DNA from 4 places in the Lysinibacillus sp. FSL M8-0355 genome. Region 3 is predicted to be linked to each of the others. Evidence: riboswitches for the same ligand, from Rfam matches in the RefSeq annotation. Region 3 holds a riboswitch; each other region holds the start of a gene.

Region 1 (6,263 bases), 420 kb from region 3:
TGAAAAGTTATCCACTGCTTGACGAGCAATTTCGACGGCACGTTTATTAATTTCTTCCGCTTTTGCGCCAAGATCATATTCATTTAACACAAGAGGCGTCCCGCCAAAAGTATTCGTACAAATAATATCTGCGCCTGCCTCTAAGTATTTATGGTGAATTTCCTTAATTACATCAGGTCTAGTCAGCACAAGATTTTCATTACAGCCATCAAGCTCCTCCCCGCCAAAATCCTCAGCGGATAAGTTTTCGTTTTGTAGCATTGTTCCCATTGCGCCATCAAGAATTAAAATACGTTTCTCTAGTTGCTTTTCAATCAAGTGCTTAGCCATGTATACTTACCCCTTTTTTCTGTTCATCCAATTGCTCAATATATTTCATCAACTCTAATGTCATATCATAACGTAAAAATGGAGTGATAAGGTAAATGCCATTGAAATACTGCGCAGCCACCTCTACTAATTCCTTCGCAATGGCAATCCCCTCAAATGTTGCACGTTCTTTATCTTCACCACAGGCCTTCATTCTTGCTAAGGCATCTTCAGATAATTTTATGCCTGGCACCTCATGATGTAAGAATTCAGCACTTTTATAACTTGTAACGGGCATAATACCAATATAAATAGGTGCTTGTAAATGCTTGGTTGCCTCATAAATTTCCACAATTTTTTCCTTCGTATATACTGGCTGTGAAATAAAGTAGTCTGCTCCATACTCAATTTTCTTCTCTAAGCGTGCCACAGCACGATCTAATACACGGACATTTGGATTAAATGCAGCAGCTACTGAAAAATTTGCTTTTTTACGAAGTGGTTTACCTGAGAAGGAAATACCTTGATTTAACTGCTTAATTAATTGGATCAGCTCCATTGATGAGACATCATAAACACTTGTGGCACCTGGGAAGTCCCCAACTTTTGTTGGATCACCAGTAACAGCTAACACATCATGAATTCCTAATGCATTTAACCCCATTAAATGTGATTGCAGACCGATTAAATTACGATCTCGGCATGTAATATGTGTTAGAGGACGTACACCATTAGTACTCTTCAACAATGCACCCATAGCAATATTGCTAATACGTGGAGAAGCCAGAGAATTGTCTGCCATCATGACGACATCTGCTCCTGCATCATACAATTGTTTTGCCCCTTCCAGAAAACCATCAATTTCCAGATGTCTAGGTGTATCTAGCTCTACAATGACAGAGCGTTCGCGCTTTACTTTTTCATGAAGAGGTTCATACTTCGTTGGCTCTGCTTCACGAACAATTTGAATCTTCTCGGGTTTGGCATACTTTTCATGAACTGGTGATAACTCTTCTAAATACTTCTTCGCTGCTGCTATATGCTTCGGTGTCGTACCACAACAGCCTCCAATTAAGCGTACCCCTTGATCACGTAATTCCACAGCCGCTCGACCAAAATATTCAGCTTCTGACTCATAAACGACACGACCATCTTCTAAGTCAAGGAGTGAAGCATTCGGATAAGCCGACATAAATGCCTTATCAGGAAGTTCTACACCTTCAAACGCCTGAATGGTATGGTGTGGACCTAAACGACAATTGACACCCACAATATCCGCACCAAGTTTTTCTAGCTCATGCAGGGCGTTATTTAAAGACATACCGTTTTGTAAAACACCAGGTTCGTGCATGGAAACTTGCGCAATAATCGGTAATTTTGTCTTTGTCCGTAGCATCTTTAAGGTAGCTGTTAATTCTTCAAAATCATAATAGGTTTCGAGTAAAAGGCCGTCTGGATTCCCAGCAAGTAAAACACTCGCTTGCTCCTCAATAGTTGCTAAGATTTCATCTAACGTTGCATCACTTTTACGAATACCACGAATACCACCAATTGTCCCTAAGACAAACTGACCTCCATCTGCCGCAGCTCGCTTTGCGATTGTAATCGCTGCTTCATTAAATTGTTGGACACGCGATTCTAATCCATAGCGAGCTAATTTAATGGCATTTGCACCATACGTATTCGTTTGGATGATATCAGCACCAGCTGCAATATATTCTCTATGAATCTTTTCAATTAACTCAGGTTTCTGTACATTCATTTCCTCATGACAATACTCCAAACCATAGCCATAAAGTACTGTGCCTATTGCGCCATCTGCCGTCAATACATGCGTTTTTAACCTTTCAAGCAATCTCATTAAACTAGCCTCTCTTCCTATATCTCTGTATAATAAAAAGCCTTCTTTTATAAAAAAAAGAAGGCTTTAATGACTCATCATTGTTTTTTCCTTCTCATCTTCGACTCAATGGTCTTCTGGATTTAGCACCTGACAAAAAAGTTGGTTGCTGAAGCTTCAATGGGCCAGTCCCTCTGCTTCTCTTGATAAGAATGTAGTATGAATTTTTTAAATAATTAAAAGAATCATATCGTTTACTGACGAATGAGTCAAGACTATTTCACATAACAAAGATATTTTTCACTTAAAAGCTTAGAAATTGGCTAGTTCCTTTGCAAGCTCCTCACCGATTTTTTTCCCATTTTGAATACAAGCACCAATCCCTACCCCAAAGTATGAACAACCTGCGATGGATAGATTAGGATAGTTTTCTTGTAATTCTTGAACTAAACCTTGTAATGCTTCACGGTGAGCTAGATCATATTTTGGCATTTGATCAATCCATTTTGTGACATTAATAACTGTTGGCTGTTCCTCTATTCCTAGGCTCTTGCGCACATCCTCTAAAGCAACCGCTGCTAATTCTTCGTCAGACATGGCACGGAGTTGCTCATATGCTGGATTGATGCTTTTATAAAAGAGTCGCACAAGTAATTTATGATCTCTTGATGTATGCCTCCATTTACGACTTGTCCAAGTTGCAGCATTACATGTAACGTCAGAATTATGTGAGACAATATAGCCCGTTCCATCTGCTGGCAATCTAGAGTCTGGTACATCAAAACCTAAATAGATCGTAATTGCTGAAGCTGTCGTAAATTGGTCAAAATAACGGTTTAATGATTCATCCTGTAGTAGGCCTTGAACAGCCTCATTCGGCAGTGCTAAAACGACATAATCTGTCTCGATGCTTTCACCATTAGCTAAGGCAATTGAATAGTGGTTTTCTTGCTTTTGAACATTGACAGTTGCGACACCCTTGATGATCTCTACATCAGTTAATGTTTGTTCGAGACGATCAATTAGAGAAGATAAACCGTTTTTGAACGATATAAACTTTTTATTGGCTGCTTTAGCAAATTGCTCACGATTCGCATCAAAGCCTTTTATGATACTTCCATACTCGTTCTTATAGTCAATCAAGTACGGTAAAGTAGAGGCAATCGAAAGCTGGTGTAAATCCCCTGAATAAACACCTGCAAGAACGGGTGCAATTTGATTTTTCACAAGCTCTTCCCCTAAATAATAGGTTAAAAACTCTCCAATTGAACTTTCCTTTGTGAAGTCTTTGTTTGGTAAAGTCAAATCTTTTAATGCATCTTGTTTACCTTGCTCTGTAATCAATGTGCTTTGCTCCAAGGATGCCAAACTCATTGGTATTCCAAAAGTAGAATCTGCCGGAATGGCATGTAATTCATTATTCGTATAAATATAGGAAATACCTGTTTCGTTGTAAACTAGATTCTCCTCAAAATCAAGCTCCTGTACAAGCTCCATAACACCTTTATGACGAGCTACAATCGAGTCAGCACCTGTTTCCATAATAAAACCTTGCTCATGTGTTGAATATAATTTGCCCCCTAAATATGTATTTTTTTCTACAAGCACTAGACGCACATCTACATTATTTTCCTTCACTTGACGTTGTAAATAATGCATTGTGCATAATCCTGTAATACCGCCACCTAATACAACAACTGTTTTCATAGTAACCGCCCCTATTTTTAGTTCTTCCTACAGTATAAACTTATTTTCATTGAAAATTACGTTAAACCCTTTACAAATTTAGCAAAAATAGAGCTACCTCATCTGTGAGATAGCTCTAGCTTAATCATATGGAATTTCCATTTCAAGGTTTACAAAAAATACACATATTTATAGGTACTATAGTGTTTAATATGTTTAAAAAATACGGAAACATAAACGTTAATTTAGTAGTCTATCCTTTTAGATTTTGGGAAAAGCTCGCTAAGTTTTCTGCTGAATTCGTTACTTCTGTAAATGATGTCCCTAACTCGTTTAATATCCCGACGATTGCTTGTATTTTCGTTGCCATACAGTCGTTTTGATCCTTTGCTTCTGTCATGGCTCCCAATATGCTTGTAAATTGACCTTCAGTTTGTAACATGTTTTCCTCACCTGACGCTACTTCATCTTGAATATTTGCCAGAGAATGCTCTAATTTCTCTGTCCGTTCACTCGTTTTTTTCAATAACAATGCCACCGAAGTAACCGAATCCTTCGTTTGAATAGATAATTTACGCACCTCATCAGCCACTACACTAAAGCCTTTGCCCGCTTCTCCAGCACGCGCCGCTTCAATTGCAGCATTCAATGCCAACAGATTGGTTTGATTAGCAATATTAGTAACAACATTCATGATTATCTCCATTTCCCTAGACATATCCGATAATTGTTCAATATTTTCTTCTATATCATGAAGTGAATGAATAATATTAAGCATATTTTGTGATTGATTTTTTAAACGTTCACGACCTTCAAGTGCTTGATTTTCAGCCAGTGTTGAGACATCAAGTGATTTTTTAGCCAATTGTTTAATTTCGTCAGATTGCTTGCTTAAGCAGCAAAATGAATTATTTGTTTCCTGAGAAATTGTGGCAAGTGCTTCGGAAGAATCAACAATTTGTCGTTCAATAGCTTCTTTCTCATGCATCATTTTTTCTTTCATTTGTTCTACAGTGTTTTCAAAAGCCTCCAAAACCAGCTGCTGCTCGAAATTACAAATTTTCGATATGGCCCTGATCGTATTAAATTGATCTTGGGGGTGCTCTATATTTTTTTCGACTAAATCAATAAATGATATGGATAAATCTTGGAATGCGCAAATATACCATTGGGTTCTAAGCCCAATATGAACATGTACCTTTGCAATTTTTACTCGTCTTTGGTAATACACCTCATCAATGGTTCCGTTAAACATTTCAATAATATGCTGCCGTAGCGTTACTTTAAGTCTGTCTACAGAACTATGATGACTTATAATATCTACCAAATGATGCTCTGTTCCTATCATGTTGTAAAAACGGTTTACGATGTGATCTACATTGTCCATAACATATGGCTGGAAAGCTTTTAAATATTGTAAGTCTTGCTTCGTTAGATTCAGCATTTCAATTTGTTTCACCATTGATTGGCGAGTAGACAAATCCATTTTTACTGTATATTGCTGTAAATCCAATACCTTCGTCTTTCTCTGTTTTTGAAAAATCACACATCTTCCCTCTTTCATTCCGTTTACTTTCAGCAGGCTGAGAAACACCAAATCCCTTTTTTAACATATTGATTGATACAAGAAAAAATACCGATAAAAACAGATTAGCTATTATGCTATGGGCTAATACTCTTTCTGTCTGGCACACTTCCTCCAAAAGCATGTCGAGTACCTCTTTGTACAATCACATAAAAAATATTCCCGCTCAGCAAGCAGACCTAGTCAGTACATGACTAACAGTAGACTTATTTACGTATGCTTTATTTCAAAATCACTCATTTACATTAATCATTTTATAAATTGCTGTCAATCTTATCGATTCCGTTTTTTTACATATACCACACCAAAAGTCCCTATCTTAAAATTAATGGTAATGCATAAGAAAAAAGCTACCACAATATTATTTGGTAGCTTTTTTACCCGTTTTCTTGTTTATTATGCCTATTTTTTTTATTTTTCTTATCCTTTTTTATTAATCTTCTTTAAATATCACTATATCAATATTTTTTACCCTCTCCACAAGAGCATCTATATACCTAAAAACACAGCCCGTTTTAAATCAAAAGTTTTATAAATGTATGGCAAATAAATAATTCAAATAAACTATATTTTTTCACACAAAATTTACAATCCTTTAAGTTCCTGTAATATTTTAGAAGCTTCTGCAACACCAGCATCCGCTGCGAGGCCATACCACTTGATGGCTTCTTTCAGATTTCTAGCAATTCCTTCACCTTTATTGTAAATATGCCCTAGTTGTAGCTTAGCATCCGCGTCTCCTTGAATTGCAGCCTGTTTAAACCAATGAATACCTTTTTCGATATTGCGTATACCAGTTAGTCCATTACTCCATATATAGCCCAAATCATAAAAGGCATCTAC
Region 2 (6,263 bases), 1.3 Mb from region 3:
GGGAGGCTGGGCTTCGTATGCCTAGAACAATCGGCCCAGCGGTGTCTATTGTCGGTACTTTAGTTATTGGTCAGGCGGCAGTTGATGCGGGTGTGGTATCTGCTGTAATGGTCATTATTGTAGCTTTAACAGCAATTTGTAGTTTTCTTTTCCCTGCCTACGGTTTGTCGAATACGATTCGTGTGTTACGTTTCCCATTAATGATTTTAGCAGCTATGTTTGGTTTATTTGGTGTTATGTTCGGTATTATGGTCATTATTCTCCATTTATGTAGTATTCGTTCATTTGGTGTACCTTATTTAAGTCCATTTGCACCGTTAGTTTTAAAGGATCAAAAGGATGCCTTTCTTTTGTTCCCTCGTAGAAAGTTACTAACACGACCTCGTTTAGTTAATCAAAAAAATATTGTTAGAGGACATAAATATGTCAATGTAAAGGGCAGGAAATAACTACTGGATAAATGAGGAATGGAATATGGCAAAAATAAAAGTGATTTGCTTACTATGTATCCTCACTTTACTGTTAAGTGGCTGCTGGAGTAAGCGTGAATTAAATGAATTAGCCATTGTCGTAGCACTGGGTATTGACAAAATAGACGAAGAATATGAGATTACCGTTCAAATTGTTGATCCAAGTGAAATTTCGATGCGACAGGCTTCCACGCAACGCTCTCCTGTCGTTAGCTATCATTCGAGAGGCGAGACCATCTTTGAGGCAATTCGAAAAATGACAACCAACGCTGCCCGAAAACCGTATTTTGCCCATCTTCAAGTGGTTGTTTTAGGGGAAGATCTAGCAAAAGAAGGAATTAGTGATTCACTTGATTTAATTGTAAGGGACCATGAATTTCGTAAGGATTTCGATGTCATTATGTCTCATGAAGCGACAGCGAAGGAAGTGTTAAATGTACTAACGCCCATTGAAAAGATACCCGCTAATAAAATGTTAAATTCCCTTGATGTCTCTGAAAAAGCTTGGGGCGCCACAATAGCTGTCAATATAGATGAGTTAGTCAATACATTAACGAATAAACATAAAGGGGCATTAATTACTGCTATTGAAGTACATGGTGATAAGAAATTAGGTGTAGATCAAACAAATGTGCAACGAGTTAAAACGCCTGTGCTGTTGCAGTATGCAGGATTAGCGGTCTTTAAAGGGGATAAATATATTGGACTATTGACTGAGGGAGAAAGTAAAAGCGTTAGTTTCCTGAATGATAAAATACAGAGTACGATTGAAATCATAGCCTGCCCAAAGAAAGGAACTCTATCATCTGAAATCACTCAATCCACAACAAAAGTGAAAGGGTCTTTTGATAACGGAAAGCCGAAAATTGATGTCCGTATTCATGTTGAGCAGAACATAGGAGAGGTCGAATGTGATATTGATCTTACAAAAAATAAATCCATTGATTATGTCAATAAAAAAACAGCTAAGGGCATTGATGAACGAATTCAAAAAACATTGGAGAAAATACAACAGCAATATGAGGTTGATGTGTTTGGTTTCGGTGATGCCTTACATCGTGCAGATCCAAAACAGTGGAAAAAAATTAAGGATGAGTGGGCTTCCATCTTTCCAGATTTGGCGGTAGATGTGCAAGTGAAAGTAACGACACAAGGTTTAGGTACGATGCAAAATTCATTATTAAACAAGCCAAAGGAGGAGTAACGAAATGGTGCTAGCTGTAGCCATCTTTATCATTTCAATGATCCTAGCACTTATTTTTATACCAAAACTAAAAAAGCAGCATGATTCAAAAACCATTGTCGTATTTTCTATTTTGCTTCTCATCGGAACGGCTTTGAATATGGGAAATGCGCTAAAAATCCATATTCCAAGCCCATTGGATTTGATTACCTTTATCTTTACACCAATTAAAGATTATATTGTGTCATTAACAAAATAGATAGAAGGATAAAAAATGGAGGGTTGCTCGATGGAAAAAGAGATTATTAGTTCAAGACAATTTACAATCATTACATTCCTCTATTCTATCGGAACGGCAATTTTAATTATCCCTTCTAGTATTACGGGTGCCGCTAAGCAAGATGCATGGATTGCCGCCTGCATTGGAGTTGTCCTTAGCCTGCTGGCCGTTAAATTATTTTTAACACTAGCCAACCAAACACCGTCACTTAATTTTGTAGAGGCAAATGAAAAAATTCTTGGTCGTTTTTTTGGAAAAATCACAGCCAGTTGTTTCCTAATCTTAACCTTTCTATCTGCTGGAGAATTACTCTATTTTATCGGTATTTTTATGAAAACCGAAGTCATGCCGGAGACTCCGACATTAGCATTTGCCTTGATGTTTAGTATTATCATTATGTACGCTGCTTATTTAGGCATTGAGACCTTTGCCCGTTCAGCAGAAATTATTTTTCCAGCATTTGTCTTTATTTTTATTTTTTTTATGGTTTGTATTACGCCTCAAATTCATTTTGAGAACATTCAACCCTTATTAGAAGCAACCAAAACATCTATGCTTTATAGTATTGCACGCTTTATGAGTATCTTTTCCTTTCCATTACTGGTGTTATTAATACTGTATCCTGCTGGTGTCAATGTACAGCCATCTGCACAGAAAGGGTTATATTTTGGGACAATCCTCGGTGGCATCGTCTTAATTACGTTGATTGTGCTATCGATTCTTGTTTTAGGACCTGAGAATACGTCATCTAGAACATTTCCTAGCTATGCCTTAGCGCAAAGAATATCGATAGGGAATTTTTTGCAGCGCATTGAAATCATCATGGCCTTTATGTGGATTTCATCCATTTATATTCGCACATTTATGTATTTCTATACGACTGTTGTCGGTCTTGCGCAAATTTTAAAAATCAAGGATCATCGCCCTCTCATATTACCGATGGGTCTAATTGTCATTGGGCTTTCTCAAATTATTCATCCAGACATTGTACATTCAACCAATTACAATAATGAAATTTGGCCAATCTTTTCTTTTATAATCACCATTTTATTACCGATACTTTTATTGATTGTCGCAGTTATACGAAATCGCAAAACCAAAGCTCAAAGTACCGAAACGCCTAATACAGAAACAACGAATGACAATCAAAAAGTCTAATTTCTTTTATGGTGAGAAAAGAAATTAGACTTTTTATTAATTAAATATGATATTCAATTTCATCTACAAAATCCCATTCGTATGGTGTTTCTTGGTAAACATAGTAGTTCAACCAGTTAGAGAATAATAAATGCGTATGGGCACGCCATGTATTCATTGGCTCCTGTGATGGATCATCATTCGGGAAGTAATTCACAGGAACAGCGATATCTATGCCCTTTGCGACATCACGGCTATATTCATCGGCTAATGTTGTCGCATCATACTCCAGATGCCCTGTAATCATAATGTTTTTATTATCTTTTGATTGGACGATGAACACACCTGCATCCTCTGAATAGGATAATAATCGTAAGTCTGGATGATTGCGAACCTCGTCGATCGAAACAGAAGTATAGCGTGAATGTGGAGCGGTAAATAAATCACTGAAGCCACGTACTAAATCCACTGTTAAATCGGTGATTACATGGGAATAGACACCTGAGCATTTAGCTGAAAGTTCTACCTTTCCTATCCCATAATGATGATACAGTGCCGCCTGTGCCCCCCAACAGATATGTAAAACGGATGTCACATTCTTTTTGGACCAGTCCATAATTTCTGAAATTTCCCGCCAATAGTTAACTTCTTCAAAGGCCATTTTTTCTACAGGTGCTCCCGTAATAATCATCCCGTCATAGCGACGGTGACGAATTTGGTTGAACGTTGTGTAAAATAGCTGTAAATGTGATTTACTGACGTTTTTCGACTCATGTGTGGCCGTATTTAAAAAGGTGATATTTACCTGTAGCGGTGTATTCCCTAATAAACGTAGTAATTGAAGCTCCGTTTTTTCTTTTTCAGGCATTAAATTCAATATTAATATGTTTAACGGACGAATTTGCTGTGTTTTCGCACGGTCCTCTTCCATGACGAAGATTTTTTCCTCACGTAAATGTTCTCCAGCTGGTAAATTTTTCGGAATATTAATTGGCATCTTGCGTTCCCCTCTCTTTGATCACTCTCTTTTAGCAAACCTTGCTGACAAATTAAAAAATCCTCCTCATTCCATACGAGATAGAATGAGAAGGATTTTTTCACGTCCACTCTTATCTCTCAAAGGAAAAATCCTTCGCTGGAATTAGCACCTTTCTAACAATTGTTAGAGGTTGCTGAAGCGTCATCGGGCCAAATCCCTCAGCTTCTCTTGATAAGATTATTTAATTACATCGAATTGTAGCATGAATTAGTTAGAATATCAATAATTCATAGAATATTTTGTGATTCAAATGCATGTTCCTCGTTTATTTGATGTACACTAAGCTTGCTATAAGTAGTGTTTCTACATTTAAAATTTATGGTAAACATGCCGTATTTATGTTACCATATAACTTTAGTAACAGAGAGGAACGTGAATACTTTGATTAAAATTGAATTTCCAAAACCTGATGTAGTCATCCGTCAACGTGAACAAGAAGTAAAACCTGGTGATGTGCCTATCACACCATACTTTGGTTTTATTGACTTCCATAAAATCACACGTGATAAAGGCGGCATTTTTTTATTCTATAATGACAAGAATGAGCTATTATTTGTCGGCAAAGCACGTAAAATTCGTCAACGTATTAAAAAGCATTTCGAGGACAATGTATCTCCGATGAAAAATCATCGTGATGAAGTGTTCAAAATTGAGGTCTATGAAGTAGAAGATCCAATGGAACGTGAAATTTACGAAACATATGCGATTAACACTTTCCGCTCCAAATACAATGTAGAGAAAGTCTTTTATTAAGATATCTTGTAAAGAAACCGAAATCTCATTTAATGGGATTTCGGTTTTTGTCTTATATAGAGGTTACGCGATCTATTGGCGTACTCTCGCCGTTTATTCGCAAATCAATCGTGTATAGCTCAGGATCTTTGGTGATGATTTTATATACATAGGGTTGAGCCACTTTTCGTTGCTCGCTACCTTCTTTCAGTTGGATGACTTGACTATTTTCTTCAGCCGCAATACTTGCCAGCACATTCCCTTTCGAATAATAAACAAGATAATACGTAGAGTCATCTTCATACAATAATTGAATCTTATCATTAGCCTCAATTTTTTGTTGAATATTGTCTGGAACGACAGTTAGCTCATGAATCATTAGTGATTTGGTAGGCGTTTTAGCGTTACATGCTCCTAACATTAATAAGCTCATTAAACCTAGCAACACGAATTTTTTCACGTTACTCCCCTTCCCTTATGACTATTCTAAGAAAAAAGCTTTACGCTCCTTAGCAATCCAGTCTTCTAATTCCTGATCATCACGTTTTACCAATCGATTGATAAGGACGTCATGCCAAACATAATCCTCTAACAAATAAATATGGACAGGGTCATTGGTGATAAAGGCCATTTCTTGCGTAGATGGAGAGTGACCATAAATCATTTCCTGACCATCTACCGATAAAATAAACCAATGTGGTGTAGACGTTTTTTTCGTGTAGTGTGTAGCTCTATGCTGGTCAATCGACTCTAGCTGTTCCCCTACATATAGGGTAATACCATGAATAGGAACATGCTGTGCCACTTCTTGAATATCTCCCCTTAAAGTATCATACATATCTTCCCACATCGATAGAATCACTTTTTTCTTGGCTTTTTTTAAAAGTGACTGGCAATAGTTGATGATCGCCTCCTTGCCCTTTAGCATGACTACTTTTGGCTCCACTTCCTGCACTTTTTCCTCTAATTTTTCTAATTTCGTACTCATGGATGTAAAATTCGATTGCCAGCGCTGCTGCATTTGCTGTAAAAACACAGACACAGGCATAGCCGCATAGGTCGTTTGTTCAGCCGTTTCTTCTTTTAGCACAATTCCCTTTTCTACAAGGACGTTTAAAATATCATAAATTCTTGCGCGTGGTATACCAGAATTTTTACTGACCTGATAGGCACTAACATGACTTTGCTGCACAAGTGCCGTATAGGCCTTTGCTTCATATTCTGTAAAGCCCATGTCTTTCAACTGGGCGATTAATTCCTCCATGTAATCCCTCCATTATCTTTATTATAGGCTACTGTTGTGAAGATTTGCCAATGAAAAAATGAGGGTTTACAGCGTAATTAAAATTAGTTACTATTTCAGTAGTAACTAATTTAAAAGAGGTGTAATATGTTTTTTGAAGTCGATGTACATATTCTTAT
Region 3 (6,263 bases):
AAGTGCAGGCGAATTAGGTTTGCTTGGAGCAGATGTGCCAGAAGAATATGAAGGGCTTGGACTAGACAAAGTTTCTTCAGCTTTAATTGCTGAGAAAATGTCTGTTGCAGGTGGTTTTTCCATCACACATGGTGCACATGTTGGGATTGGTTCACTACCAATCGTTCTATTTGGTAATGAAGATCAAAAGAAAAAATATTTACCTAAGCTTGCTTCAGGTGAATTAATCGCAGCATATGCATTAACAGAGCCAGGCTCAGGTTCAGATGCTCTAGGGGCAAAAACGACTGCGAAATTAAATGAGGCAGGCACACATTATATTTTAAATGGTGAGAAGCAATGGATTACAAATGCAGGCTTTGCTGACGTATTTGTTGTTTATGCAAAAATTGATGGTGATAAATTCTCTGCCTTTATCGTAGAACGTGCCTACAATGGCGTTTCAGTAGGCCCGGAAGAGAAGAAAATGGGGATTAAATCATCGTCAACTCGTACATTAGTATTAGAAGATGCGGAAGTACCTGTAGAAAATCTATTAGGTGAAATTGGTCGTGGGCATGTCATTGCCTTCAACATTTTAAATATTGGTCGTTATAAGCTTGGTGTGGGCACAATTGGTGGCTCTAAACGTGCATTGGAGTTAGCTATCCAGTATACAAACCAACGTCAGCAATTTAAAACAAAGCTTTCTGATTTCAATCTAACAAAAGAGAAATTGTCAACAATGGCTTCTCAATTGTACGCGTCCGAATCATTAAACTATCGTACTGTTGGTCTATTTGAGGATCGTTTAAGCCAGTTAAGCCTTGAAGAGCAAAAGCAAGGAAAAGTAATTGCAGGTGCTATTGCTGAGTATGCAATTGAATGCTCTATTGCGAAAGTATTTGGGTCGGAAACATTAGATTATATTGCAGATGAAGCCGTACAATTACATGGCGGTTATGGCTTTATGGCTGAATATGAGGTAGAGCGTATTTACCGTGATTCTCGTATTAATCGAATTTTTGAAGGTACAAATGAAATTAACCGCATGATTGTCCCTGGCACATTTATGAAAAAGGCGCTAAAAGGCGAACTTCCTTTATTACAAGTTGCTCAAAATTTACAGCAAGAGCTGCTAATGTTAATGCCAGAAGACATCGGTACAGAGCCACTAGCACAAGAAAAATATTTAGTGAAAAATGCTAAGAAGATTGCTGTATTAGCTGCAGGCTTAGCAGCACAACGCTTTGGTGCGAAGCTTGATCAGGAGCAAGAGGTATTAGTGAATATTGCCAATATCGCTAACCAATTATTTGCAATGGAGTCAGCTGTCTTACGTACAGAAAAGGCAATTGCTCGTGATGGCGCTGAAAAAGCACAGCAGAAATTGCTATACACGCAAATCTTCTGCCAAGAAGCATTCACAGAAATCGAAAAGGAAGCAAAAGACACAATTCTTGCTTCAGCAGATGGCGATGCAGCACGTATGACATTATCTGCACTTCGTAAATTAACACGCAATAATCCTTATAACTTAATTGCGAAGAAACGTGAAGCTTCTGTTAAACTAATCGAAGCTGAAAAATATATTGTTTAATAGCATACACTTTCACTTAGCTATCTGTAAGAGGATAGCTAGGTTTTTTTATGAGAGATGGATAGAAGCTTGAAACTGACGGATAGAACAGCTAGATTGACGGATAAAATGGAGAAAGTGATGAATAGAACAGCAAAACGGATGGTTAGGCTTACGAAAATGAGAGAAGTTCCACCATTCGAAACAATTATGATGGTATACTACAGAAAAAGACAGTAGAGGAGCATTTTAATGACGATTCAATTTATCCATTATCCGAAATGTACGACATGTAAAAAAGCACAAAAGTGGTTAAATGATCATGAGGTTTCCTATGAAGAGGTACACATTGTAGAGCAATCGCCAACAAAGGATGAAATAACAGCCATTTGGCAAGCCAGTGGACTGCCTTTGAAGAAATTTTTTAATACATCGGGTATGAAATATCGTGAGCTTGGTTTAAAGGACAAGCTAGCGGAAATGACTGAAGATGAGCAGCTGGAGCTACTTGCTTCTGATGGGATGTTAATCAAACGTCCAATCGTAACGGATGGCCAAAAAGTAACGCTAGGGTTTAAAGAATCAGATTTTGAGCAAACTTGGAAATAGCCGTATTTAAACAGGATCGAACGACTCTTCTAACCGAGATAAAGTCACTGGCAGATGTCACAAATTTTTAACAGAGATGTATTTCAAGTAACTTGAAAAAATTGTGGACTGCAATTAAGCTGGCACGTAATTGAATCTTGTTTTTATAGGAGAAGTATGGCACACTGAAAGTGAATATATTACATATTTATGGAGGGGTTTTTTGCATGAGCACACCTAAAGACTTACGTTATTCTGAAGAACATGAATGGGTAAAAACAGAAGATGGAAAAGTACGTATTGGTATTACTCACTTCGCACAATCTGAATTAGGAGATATCGTTTTCGTTGAGCTTCCACAAGTTGGCGACGAAATCAAAACAGATGATCCATTCGGTAGCGTAGAATCAGTTAAAACTGTTTCTGAATTGTATGCACCAATCTCAGGTACTGTAGTTGAAGTAAATGCAGATTTAGAAGATAGCCCAGAATTCGTTAATGAATCACCATATGAAAAAGCATGGATGATCGTTGTGGAGCCTGCTGATGCATCAGAAGTTGAAAAACTAATGACAGCAGAGCAATACGAAGAAATGATCGCTGAATAAGACAAGCTATAATCGAAAAACGTCGGAAACTACCGGCGTTTTTTGTTATATAATGACTTATAATGGGGATGTCTAAATGGAGGTGGCGTAATGTTCGAGGGAAAATGCTTAATAGTAGAAGGACGCTCAGATAAGCTACAAATTGAGCCAATTTTAAATGAGAATGTTACAATACTATGTACGAATGGTACAATTGGTGTGCATCAATTAGAAGAGCTGCTCGATCCCTATGAGAGCTGTGAGCTATTTACTTTTTTTGATGCAGATAATTCAGGCGATAAGCTACGTGCATTAATGGACAGACATTATCCAGAGGCAGAGCATTTACGTACAATGCCAACCTATAAGGAAGTAGAGACGACACCAAGAAAAGTGTTAGCGATGATATTACTGCGTGCACATTTTTCAATCCATAATGAATATATTTTGTAAGGTTGCGTGAGGAAATGGAAGAATGGTCAAAAGAGCAGTGGGAAACGGCAAAACAGTCGGGACAGAAAGCTGCATTTTATTTATATACACCGATGTGTGGAACGTGTGCAGTGGCATCTAAAATGATGGCCATTATTGAACAATTACTGCCACAGCTACCAATAGGTAAAGCGAATATAAATTTTTTAGAGCATGTTGCTGTTGAGCATCAAATTGAAAGTGTTCCGTGTTTACTTGTTAGTGATGGCGGAAAAGTGACAGATAAGATTTATGCTTTTCAATCCGTACCATTTTTATACGAATTGTTAAAAAAATCAATTGACTGAACTTTACTAGCGTGGTAAAGTATCAAATATATTACTAAAACATTAAATATATCGAACTCTTATAAAGAGTGGCGGAGGGAAGTGCCCTATGAAGCCCGGCAACCATCACAAAGTGAAAAGGTGCCAAATCACTCAAAGATTTTTCTTTGAAAGATGAGAGAACGGTTTAACGTTATTATACGTGACCCCTTCTACTTGTCTGTGAGTGAAGGGGTTTTCTATATGAGAAAAGGAGTATTCGCTATGATCCAGCTTCAAAATATTACGAAGAAATACAAAACAGCAAATGGCGAATTAACGGCAGTCAAAGACGTCAACCTTACCATCAATAAAGGTGAAATTTTTGGCATTATCGGCTATAGTGGCGCTGGTAAGAGTACCATGATTCGTTTATTAAACGGTTTAGAGAAACCGACAACAGGAACAGTAACGGTGAACAGTCAAGAGTTTTCATCGATTAAAGGGCAAAAGCTTAGAGCAGCTAGACAAAAGGTAAGTATGATTTTCCAACATTTCAATTTACTTTGGTCTAGAACAGTTGCCGAAAATATTGCATTTCCTCTAGAAATAGCAGGTGTTTCAAAGGCTCAACGTGAAGCACGAGTAAAGGAATTAATTGCACTTGTTGGTCTAGAGGGACGTGACAGGGCGTATCCATCCCAGCTTTCTGGTGGACAAAAGCAGCGTGTAGGGATTGCCCGTGCATTAGCGAATAATCCAGAGGTTTTACTATGTGATGAGGCGACTTCCGCACTCGATCCTGAAACGACGGATGCCATTCTTGATTTACTCGTTGATATCAATGAACGTTTAGGCTTAACAATCGTTTTGATTACACATGAAATGCATGTCATCCGCAAAATTTGTCATCGTGTAGCGGTCATGGAGGCAGGCGAAATAGTGGAACGTGGTGAGGTATTGCAAGTTTTCCAAGCACCACAAGCGGCTATTACTAAAAAATTCGTATCTCAGATTACAGATACAAAGGAAACACAGGATACGGTGGCACAAATCAAAACAAATTATCCAACTGGACAACTTGTCAAACTGATTTTTGTTGGTGAAAAGACAGAACAGCCGGTTATCTCACATCTTGTGAAACAATTTGATGTAGAAGTAAGCATTGTTCATGGTAATATTTCGCAAACGAAAAACGGTGCATACGGTACACTGATTGTGCAAATTGATGGCTCGAAAACAAATGTGGCTGAAGCCCTTCGTTATTTAAATACAGTCGAAGTACAAACGGAGGTGATCGCAAATGCTAACTAATCTTTTTCCAAACGTAGACTGGGAAAATATGTGGCAAGCTATGTATGAAACATTGTACATGACGGCAATTTCTACAGTTGTCACATTTATTCTTGGGTTAGTCATTGGGATCGTTCTATTTTTAACAAGCCCTAATCAGCTATGGGCTAATAAAATGGTTAACTTTTTAACGGGTTCAATCGTTAATATTTTCCGCTCCATCCCATTTATCGTGTTAATTATTTTATTAATTCCATTTACGAAATTCTTACTTGGTACGATTCGGGGAGCAAATGCGGCATTACCTGCTCTAATTATTGGTGCAGCCCCGTTCTACGCTCGTATGGTATTGATTGCGTTACGTGAAATAGATAAAGGTGTCATTGAAGCAGCCCGTTCAATGGGGGCAAAAACATCCACAATTATTTGGAAAGTACTGATCCCTGAATCTTTACCAGCACTAATTTCAGGGATTACTGTAACGGCTGTTGCCCTCGTTGGTTATACTGCAATGGCAGGGATTATCGGTGCAGGTGGTCTTGGTAACTTAGCTTTCCTAGACGGCTTCCAACGAAACCGCCAAGATGTGACATTAATGGCAACTATTCTGATCTTAGTAGTTGTATTTATCATTCAATGGATTGGTGATCTCATAACGGTGAAGATCGATAAACGTTAGTAAGACTAAAAGAGGTTATTCCGGTTCTAACCGCTAACATATTTGAAACAAATAAAAGGGAGTGTCATAAATGAAAAAGTTATTAGCAGGATTATTTTTATCTATACTTGTACTAGCATTAGCAGCTTGTGGTACAGATAAAAAGGAAGATGCCAATTCAGCATCTGATCAAACAGATAGTAAAGACAATGTAACATTAAAAGTAGGTGCTTCTAATACACCACACGCAGTCATCCTAGATAAAGCAAAACCAATTTTAGCTAAAGAAGGCATCGACCTTGAAATTGAAACTTATACAGATTATGTTCTTCCAAACCAAGATCTAGATTCAAAAACACTTGATGCAAACTATTTCCAACATATTCCATACTTGGAGTTACAAATTAAAGATAATGGCTATGATTTCGTGAATGCTGGTGGCGTTCATATTGAACCAATCGGTATTTACTCAAAAAAATATAAAACTTTAGAAGATCTGCCTGAAGGCGCAACAATCTTACTTTCTAACTCAGTATCAGACCACGGTCGTATGCTATCATTACTGGAAGCTAAAGGCTTAATTAAATTAAAAGAAGGTATTGATAAAACGGCAGCAGAAATAAAGGATATTGAAGAAAATCCTAAAAACTTTAAATTTGATGCGAATACTGCACCAGAAATGCTTGTACAAATGTATGAAAATGATGAGGGCGATGCAGTACTTATCAACTCTAACTTTGCGATCGATAATGGTTTAAATCCAATCGAAGATGCTATTTCTCTTGAAGACAAAGAATCTCCATATGTGAATATCATCGCAGTACGTGCAGGCGACGAAACAA
Region 4 (6,263 bases), 3.3 Mb from region 3:
TATGATCATCGATTGGCCATTAAAGTTTTCTACCTTTTTTGAAATGCGATTAACTGCTATTACAAAACATTGGTTCTCAATCGCACGAGCTTGCAGCAATGTTTTCCAATGATCAATCCTTGGTGTTGGCCACTGGGCTGGTACAAATAATACCTTTGCTCCTTGTAATGCGTGTGCACGTAACCATTCTGGGAAACGAATATCATAGCAAATGACCCCAGCAGCTTCAATATCTCCTAGAGCAAATCGATTCATTTCATCCCCTGCTTCTAAGTAGAGATGCTCATCCATTAAACGGAAAAGATGTGCTTTGCTATATTCCCCTACAAGTTCTCCATTGCGATCAAATGTATACATCGTATTATAAAATTTGTCGCCTTTCTTCGTTGAAACAGAACCACCTACAATATGTACACCAAGTTCCTGTGCTAATTCAGCCAAGAAGGATTTCGTACGTTCACCATCGACATCCGCTAGTTCAGGCAGCTTCTCTAACGCATAGCCTGTATTCCACATTTCAGGCAGCACAATGATTTCTGCTCCTTTTTTTGCCACTTCTCGAATCTTGTCCTCAGCTCGTGCAAAATTTTCTTCTACTTTGCCAAAGCCAACATTTAATTGAATACAACCGATTTTCATAGCCATTCCTCCTCTAGACAATTAACAAAAAAAGTAATACTATTTGCTTCATATTCTTCAATAATAATTATTATATTCTGAAAAGGGTGATCATGCATGGAATTCTCTAAAAAACTACAGCAACTACCCACTCAATTTTTTGCAGCGTTAGTTCAAAAAGTAAATAATGCCTTAGAAGAAGGTCGCGATGTCATTAATCTTGGTCAAGGAAATCCCGATCAACCAACGCCCCCTCATATCATTCAAGCATTACAGGAGGCGGCTGAAAATCCACAAAATCACAAATATTCACCATTTCGCGGTATCGCTGAATTACGCCAAGCAGCTGCCGACTATTATAAACGTGAATATAATGTGAATCTAAATCCTGACACAGAGGTAGCGATTCTTGGCGGGACAAAAATTGGACTCGTTGAGCTACCTTTAGCCGTATTAAATCCAGGTGATACAATGCTCTTACCAGACCCTGGCTATCCAGATTACTTATCAGGTGTCGTATTAGGTGATGTCCATTTTGAAGTGATGCCACTTTTAGCTGCAAATGATTTCTTACCTAATTATCATACATTACCTGATGAAGTGAAAGAGAAGGCGAAGCTACTTTACCTAAATTACCCGAACAACCCTACAGGTGGTACAGCAACACTTGCGTTTTTTGAAGAGACCGTTCGCTTTGCGAAGGAACACAATATTATCGTATCACATGATTTTGCTTATGGGGCAATAGGATTTGACGGTAATAAACCTATTAGCTTCCTACAAGCTGAGGGGGCAAAAGAAGTAGGAATTGAAATGTACACACTCTCCAAAACTTATAATATGGCAGGCTGGCGTATAGGCTTCGCTGTCGGTAATGCCGACATTATTGCTGCCATTAATCTGATTCAGGATCATCTGTTTTGTAGTCAATTCCCTGCTATTCAACAAGCAGCAGCAACGGCACTTACAGCTTCCCAAGAATGTGTGGATGAACTGCGAGCTACCTATGAAGGTCGCCGCAATGTATTCATTGAAGAAGCTCAAAGAATTGGTTGGCATGTAACGGCTCCAAAAGGCTCCTTCTTCGCATGGCTCCCTGTACCATTCGGCTATACTAGCGAGCAGTTTGCCGATTTATTATTGGAAAAGGCTGATATCGCTGTAGCAGCAGGCAATGGCTTCGGCCGATATGGCGAAGGCTATATCCGTGTTGGTTTACTTGTTAGCGAGGAACGCTTACGTGAAGCAATCCATAGAATCGAACAATTACAATTATTCAACCCTTAACCATGACATGAGGCTGGGACAAAAGTAAAAATGTTAGACCGATTATAAGCTCGGTCTAACATTTTTTAATTCAGGAAGGAACATGCAACTCAGTGAAAAGAAAAAGTTAGTACATTTTCGCTATTTTTCAATTTTCCTTGGCTGCTGTAAACCGTGTTCTAATGGATAAAATTGAACATGGCCTGTTTCTTCATCAAATTTTCGAAAGTGCTGGATGCCTTGAACCTCAGCTAGCACTATGTCAGCCGTAATGACAGGGTTCCCCCTCTTCATTAAATGCCCCCCTGACACGATGCCCCATTGATCACTCATAGAACCATGGAAATGTGTTTCATATCCCCCATCGCGCTTACATACTACGCCAGAGCCTTGGATCAATTCAAGTGGCCCCTCTTTTTTTATGACATCGCTAAAACTTACGTTAATCTGAGATGTTTCATCAGGTACTAAATAAACAAAGCTACTCTTTTGAAGGCTACCTATACAGCTAACAATTGTTGCTGACTCAATATGGTTCTCCTCACAAAGTGCCTCCATTCCTTCAATAATGTCTGTACCCATTAGCAATCGAGCACTTACAACCTTGCCAAATGAACCTATACCATAATTAACTCTTACAGACATTGCTATCCCTCTTTCATGACGAAATATTATAATAATATAAAAAATTTAAAAAATATTTATTGACTTACTATAACCTATAAATTATATTAGTTCTATCGGAATTACAAAAAAATATGATAAATCTCTTATCAAGAGTAGCTGAGGGACTGGCCCTATGAAGCTCGGCAACCTCCTTTTAGAAGGAAGGTGCTAAATCCTGCAAACGATTATCGTTTGATAGATAAGAGAGGACATTTTTTCATGAGCCTCTCTTAGTTTGTAAGAGAGTTTTTTTATTTTCAAAAACCGATAAAAACAATCTTGGAGGTAGTTTTCATGAAAAAGAAAAATAAATTTTTAGTAGGTTTAGCAAGTCTTACATTAGCAGCAGCTCTAGCAGGTTGTGGCTCTAAAGAAGAGAGTAAAGGTCAAGCTGAAGCAATTAATGAAAATAAAATCGTCGTAGGTGTCACATCTGGTCCACACGAACAAATCGCAGAAGTTGCAGCGAAAGTAGCCAAAGAAAATGGGCTAGAAGTAGAGCTTAAATCATTTTCTGATTATGTTTTACCTAATACATCTTTATCTGAAGGTGATCTTGATGCGAATAGCTATCAACACGAGCCTTTCCTCGATACGTTTAATAAAGATCATGATACAGATTTAGTAACAGTAGGCAAAACGATTTTAAATCCAATGGGTATTTACTCTGAAAAATATAAATCCTTTGAGGACATTCCAGATGGTGCAACGTTTGGTTTACCAAATGATCCAACAAATGGTGCTCGTGCCCTCTTTGTTTTACAAGAAGCAGGCTATATAAAATTAAAAGATGGGGCAGATTTAACAGCCTCTATCCGTGATGTAGAAGAAAACAAAAAGAATTTAAAATTCATCGAATTAGAGGCAGCTCAAATTCCTAAGCAGCTTAGTGAAGTAGATGTAGCAGCTATTAATACAAACTTCGCATTGGAAGCTGGCATTAATCCTAAAGATGACGCTATTCTTTTAGAATCTACTGACTCTCCATATGTGAACTATATTGTGGTACGTGCAGAAAATGAAAATGACCCAACAATTAAAAAGTTCGTTGAGGCTTACCAATCTGATGAAGTACGTCAATTCATTGAAGAAGAATTCAAAGGTTCAGTAATCCCTAGCTGGTAATACATTCAGGAAGCTTCTAGTAGCTGAAGAATCTGCCGAAATTCCTCTATGGAAAACGAGCAGATTCTTGCTTTTTAGGAGCTTGAGAAAGGAGCAATCAATCGGATGATTCAATTACAAAATATCTCAAAAGAATATAAGACGAAAAAAGACATCATTAAGGCTGTAGATGGAATCAATCTCCATGTAAAAAAAGGACAAATTCATGGTGTGATTGGCTATAGTGGTGCAGGTAAAAGTACACTCATTCGTTGCGTCAATCTACTAGAGCGACCTACAGCTGGAAAAGTGTTAATCGACAATGTGGACATTACTGCCCTTTCTCTTCATGAATTACGGCAAACACGCCAAAAAATCGGGATGATTTTCCAACATTTTAATCTATTAAAAACGGCAACCGTTTACCATAATATTGCTGTTCCTTTAAAGCTACTTGGCTATAACGAGAAAGAGGTAAAAAACCGTGTGGCTAAATATGCTGAAATTGTTGGATTAACAGACAAACTAGACAGCTACCCTAACCAACTTTCAGGTGGGCAAAAGCAACGTGTTGCTATTGCACGTGCCTTGGCACAGGAACCAGAGGTTCTACTTAGTGACGAAGCAACAAGTGCACTCGACCCTGAAACAACCGAAGCCATTCTTGAATTGTTGTTAAAAATTAACCGTGAATTAGGCATTACGATCCTGCTGATTACACATGAGATGAATGTCATTCAGAAAATATGTGATGAGGTTTCTGTTCTTGAATCAGGGAAAGTGGTGGAATTTGGTACAGCTATTGAACTTTTTGCTAAACCGAAGCATCCTACAACGAGAAAGTTTTTAAATACGATTTCACAACGTAATTTATCCCCTTCCCTGATCAAGCAGTTAAATGTTTCAGGCAGTGTCATTCGTTTAACCTTCCTAGGTGAAAGTACTGGTAAGCCATTACTAGCAGAAGTTACGAAAGTGTATGATGTACAACCAAATATTTTAACAGCAAATATTATTGAATTAAAAAACGGCATTGTTGGTAACATTGTGGTGCATTTACATGGAGAGCTTCACATTGTCCAAAAGGCACTCACATATTTTACGGAAAATGGCGTCGCGGTGGAAGAATTAGGAGGCGAATTTAATGAGTAGTATTCAAAGCTTCTTTACAGATTGGTCAGATGTAATTGGCAAATCAATTATCGAAACATTTCAAATGGTCGGAATTTCTTTATTGTTTTCCATTCTCATTGGGATTCCATTGGGGCTATTAATCGTATTAACACGACCAGGTCAATCCTTTGACAATAAATTTTTATATCAATTTTTTAATTTAGTCATCAATATTATACGTTCTGTCCCATTCATCATTTTATTATTCTTCATCCTACCTTTTACTAAGCTGATCGTCGGCACAACAATTGGGGTTAAAGGTGTTATCGTTCCGCTAGTTGTCTATACAGCTCCTTATATTGCTCGACTGATGGAATCTGCGCTATTAGAGGTGGATTCGGGAGTGGTAGAAGCCTACACAGCAATGGGTATTAAACGTCGCCATATTATTTGGCATGTGCTATTACGTGAAGCTCGTCCATCTATTATTTTAGGCTTAACAATTGCCACAATTGGTTTAATCGGTGCTACGGCTATGGCAGGAATGGTTGGTGCTGGAGGTTTGGGTGACCTCGCCTATCGTTATGGTCATTTACGCTATGAGGTCGATGTTATGTATGCAACTGTCTTTATCTTAATCATTCTTGTGCAAAGCATTCAATCCATCGGCAACCGCTTCGCTGCGAAATTGAAAAAGGATTAAGAGGAGAATGACAATGACAACTGAAATTTATGTAGAGAAAAATGGTTATATTGCAACGTTAGTGTTAAACCGACCTGATAAACGGAATTCCTTATCAAAGGCGATGTTTCAGAACATAGTAGAGCAACTTGAGCAGCTACGTGTAGATTCTTCTATTAAGCTCTTAATTGTCCGTGGCGTTAATGAAGTAGCCTTTTCATCTGGTGCCGATATTAGCGAGTTTTTAGATATTCGTTATGCCGCGGACAATGCCAAAGCCTATAATGATTTGGCTCTAAAGGCGATTGATACCCTCTATAAATTTCCTCACCCGACGATTGCTATGATTCAGGGTTTAGCCATTGGTGGTGGCTTAGAACTAGCCAACGCATGTGATTTTAGAATGGCGACACCAAAGAGTAAGCTTGGCATCACAGCGGCGAATATTGGTATTGTCTATAATCTTGAAAGTACAAAGCGTCTCATCAATCTTGTTGGTGTTGCCAAGGCGAAAGAGATTTTATACACAGCCAATATTTTTACAGCACAAGATGGAAAAAACATCGGTTTAATCACAGCCTTACATGAGCCAGAGGATATTGAAAGTGCCACGCTGCATTTTGCTGAACATCTATTAAGTAAATCCTCCATTGCAAACGCAGGCATCAAAAAAATGATCCAAGCAATTGTAGATGGTGAAAACGAAGAAAGCGATGAGCTGGCACAGATCGTTCTTAATTCATTTAGTTCAGATGATTATAACGAAGGTATTCAAGCCTTCTTAAACAAAAGAAAGCCTATTTTCAATAAATAA

Evidence for each region. A riboswitch is a leader RNA that binds a small molecule or an ion and turns the genes downstream of it on or off. The one in region 3 is predicted to bind S-adenosylmethionine.
Region 1: another riboswitch for S-adenosylmethionine. It lies ahead of MKY46_RS20655 (bifunctional homocysteine S-methyltransferase/methylenetetrahydrofolate reductase); the one in region 3 lies ahead of MKY46_RS18625 (methionine ABC transporter ATP-binding protein).
Region 2: another riboswitch for S-adenosylmethionine. It lies ahead of metA (homoserine O-acetyltransferase MetA); the one in region 3 lies ahead of MKY46_RS18625 (methionine ABC transporter ATP-binding protein).
Region 4: another riboswitch for S-adenosylmethionine. It lies ahead of MKY46_RS02320 (MetQ/NlpA family ABC transporter substrate-binding protein); the one in region 3 lies ahead of MKY46_RS18625 (methionine ABC transporter ATP-binding protein).

What each region holds. Positions count from the first base shown of each region.
Region 1 is NZ_JBBPAI010000001.1:4,224,380-4,230,642, forward strand. It holds gene metH (methionine synthase) at 1-330, opposite strand, end outside; gene MKY46_RS20655 (bifunctional homocysteine S-methyltransferase/methylenetetrahydrofolate reductase) at 323-2,170, opposite strand; SAM riboswitch class I at 2,262-2,362, opposite strand; gene MKY46_RS20660 (protoporphyrinogen oxidase) at 2,462-3,856, opposite strand; gene MKY46_RS20665 (globin-coupled sensor protein) at 4,089-5,381, opposite strand; gene MKY46_RS20670 (SEL1-like repeat protein) at 6,006-6,263, opposite strand, start outside.
Region 2 is NZ_JBBPAI010000001.1:2,523,776-2,530,038, forward strand. It holds gene MKY46_RS12365 (spore germination protein) at 1-449, shown strand, start outside; gene MKY46_RS12370 (Ger(x)C family spore germination protein) at 475-1,674, shown strand; gene MKY46_RS12375 (hypothetical protein) at 1,679-1,912, shown strand; gene MKY46_RS12380 (GerAB/ArcD/ProY family transporter) at 1,943-3,091, shown strand; gene metA (homoserine O-acetyltransferase MetA) at 3,132-4,067, opposite strand; SAM riboswitch class I at 4,177-4,287, opposite strand; gene MKY46_RS12390 (nucleotide excision repair endonuclease) at 4,437-4,862, shown strand; gene MKY46_RS12395 (hypothetical protein) at 4,915-5,301, opposite strand; gene MKY46_RS12400 (TrmB family transcriptional regulator) at 5,323-6,105, opposite strand; gene MKY46_RS12405 (TSUP family transporter) at 6,232-6,263, shown strand, end outside.
Region 3 is NZ_JBBPAI010000001.1:3,804,425-3,810,687, reverse strand. It holds gene MKY46_RS18650 (acyl-CoA dehydrogenase family protein) at 1-1,579, shown strand, start outside; gene MKY46_RS18645 (arsenate reductase family protein) at 1,811-2,167, shown strand; gene gcvH (glycine cleavage system protein GcvH) at 2,374-2,754, shown strand; gene MKY46_RS18635 (hypothetical protein) at 2,845-3,186, shown strand; gene MKY46_RS18630 (thioredoxin family protein) at 3,201-3,512, shown strand; SAM riboswitch class I at 3,569-3,672, shown strand; gene MKY46_RS18625 (methionine ABC transporter ATP-binding protein) at 3,756-4,784, shown strand; gene MKY46_RS18620 (methionine ABC transporter permease) at 4,774-5,442, shown strand; gene MKY46_RS18615 (MetQ/NlpA family ABC transporter substrate-binding protein) at 5,513-6,263, shown strand, end outside.
Region 4 is NZ_JBBPAI010000001.1:478,062-484,324, reverse strand. It holds gene MKY46_RS02335 (carbon-nitrogen family hydrolase) at 1-639, opposite strand, end outside; gene MKY46_RS02330 (pyridoxal phosphate-dependent aminotransferase) at 736-1,905, shown strand; gene MKY46_RS02325 (PPC domain-containing DNA-binding protein) at 2,026-2,529, opposite strand; SAM riboswitch class I at 2,652-2,756, shown strand; gene MKY46_RS02320 (MetQ/NlpA family ABC transporter substrate-binding protein) at 2,845-3,675, shown strand; gene MKY46_RS02315 (methionine ABC transporter ATP-binding protein) at 3,781-4,806, shown strand; gene MKY46_RS02310 (methionine ABC transporter permease) at 4,799-5,470, shown strand; gene MKY46_RS02305 (enoyl-CoA hydratase/isomerase family protein) at 5,484-6,263, shown strand.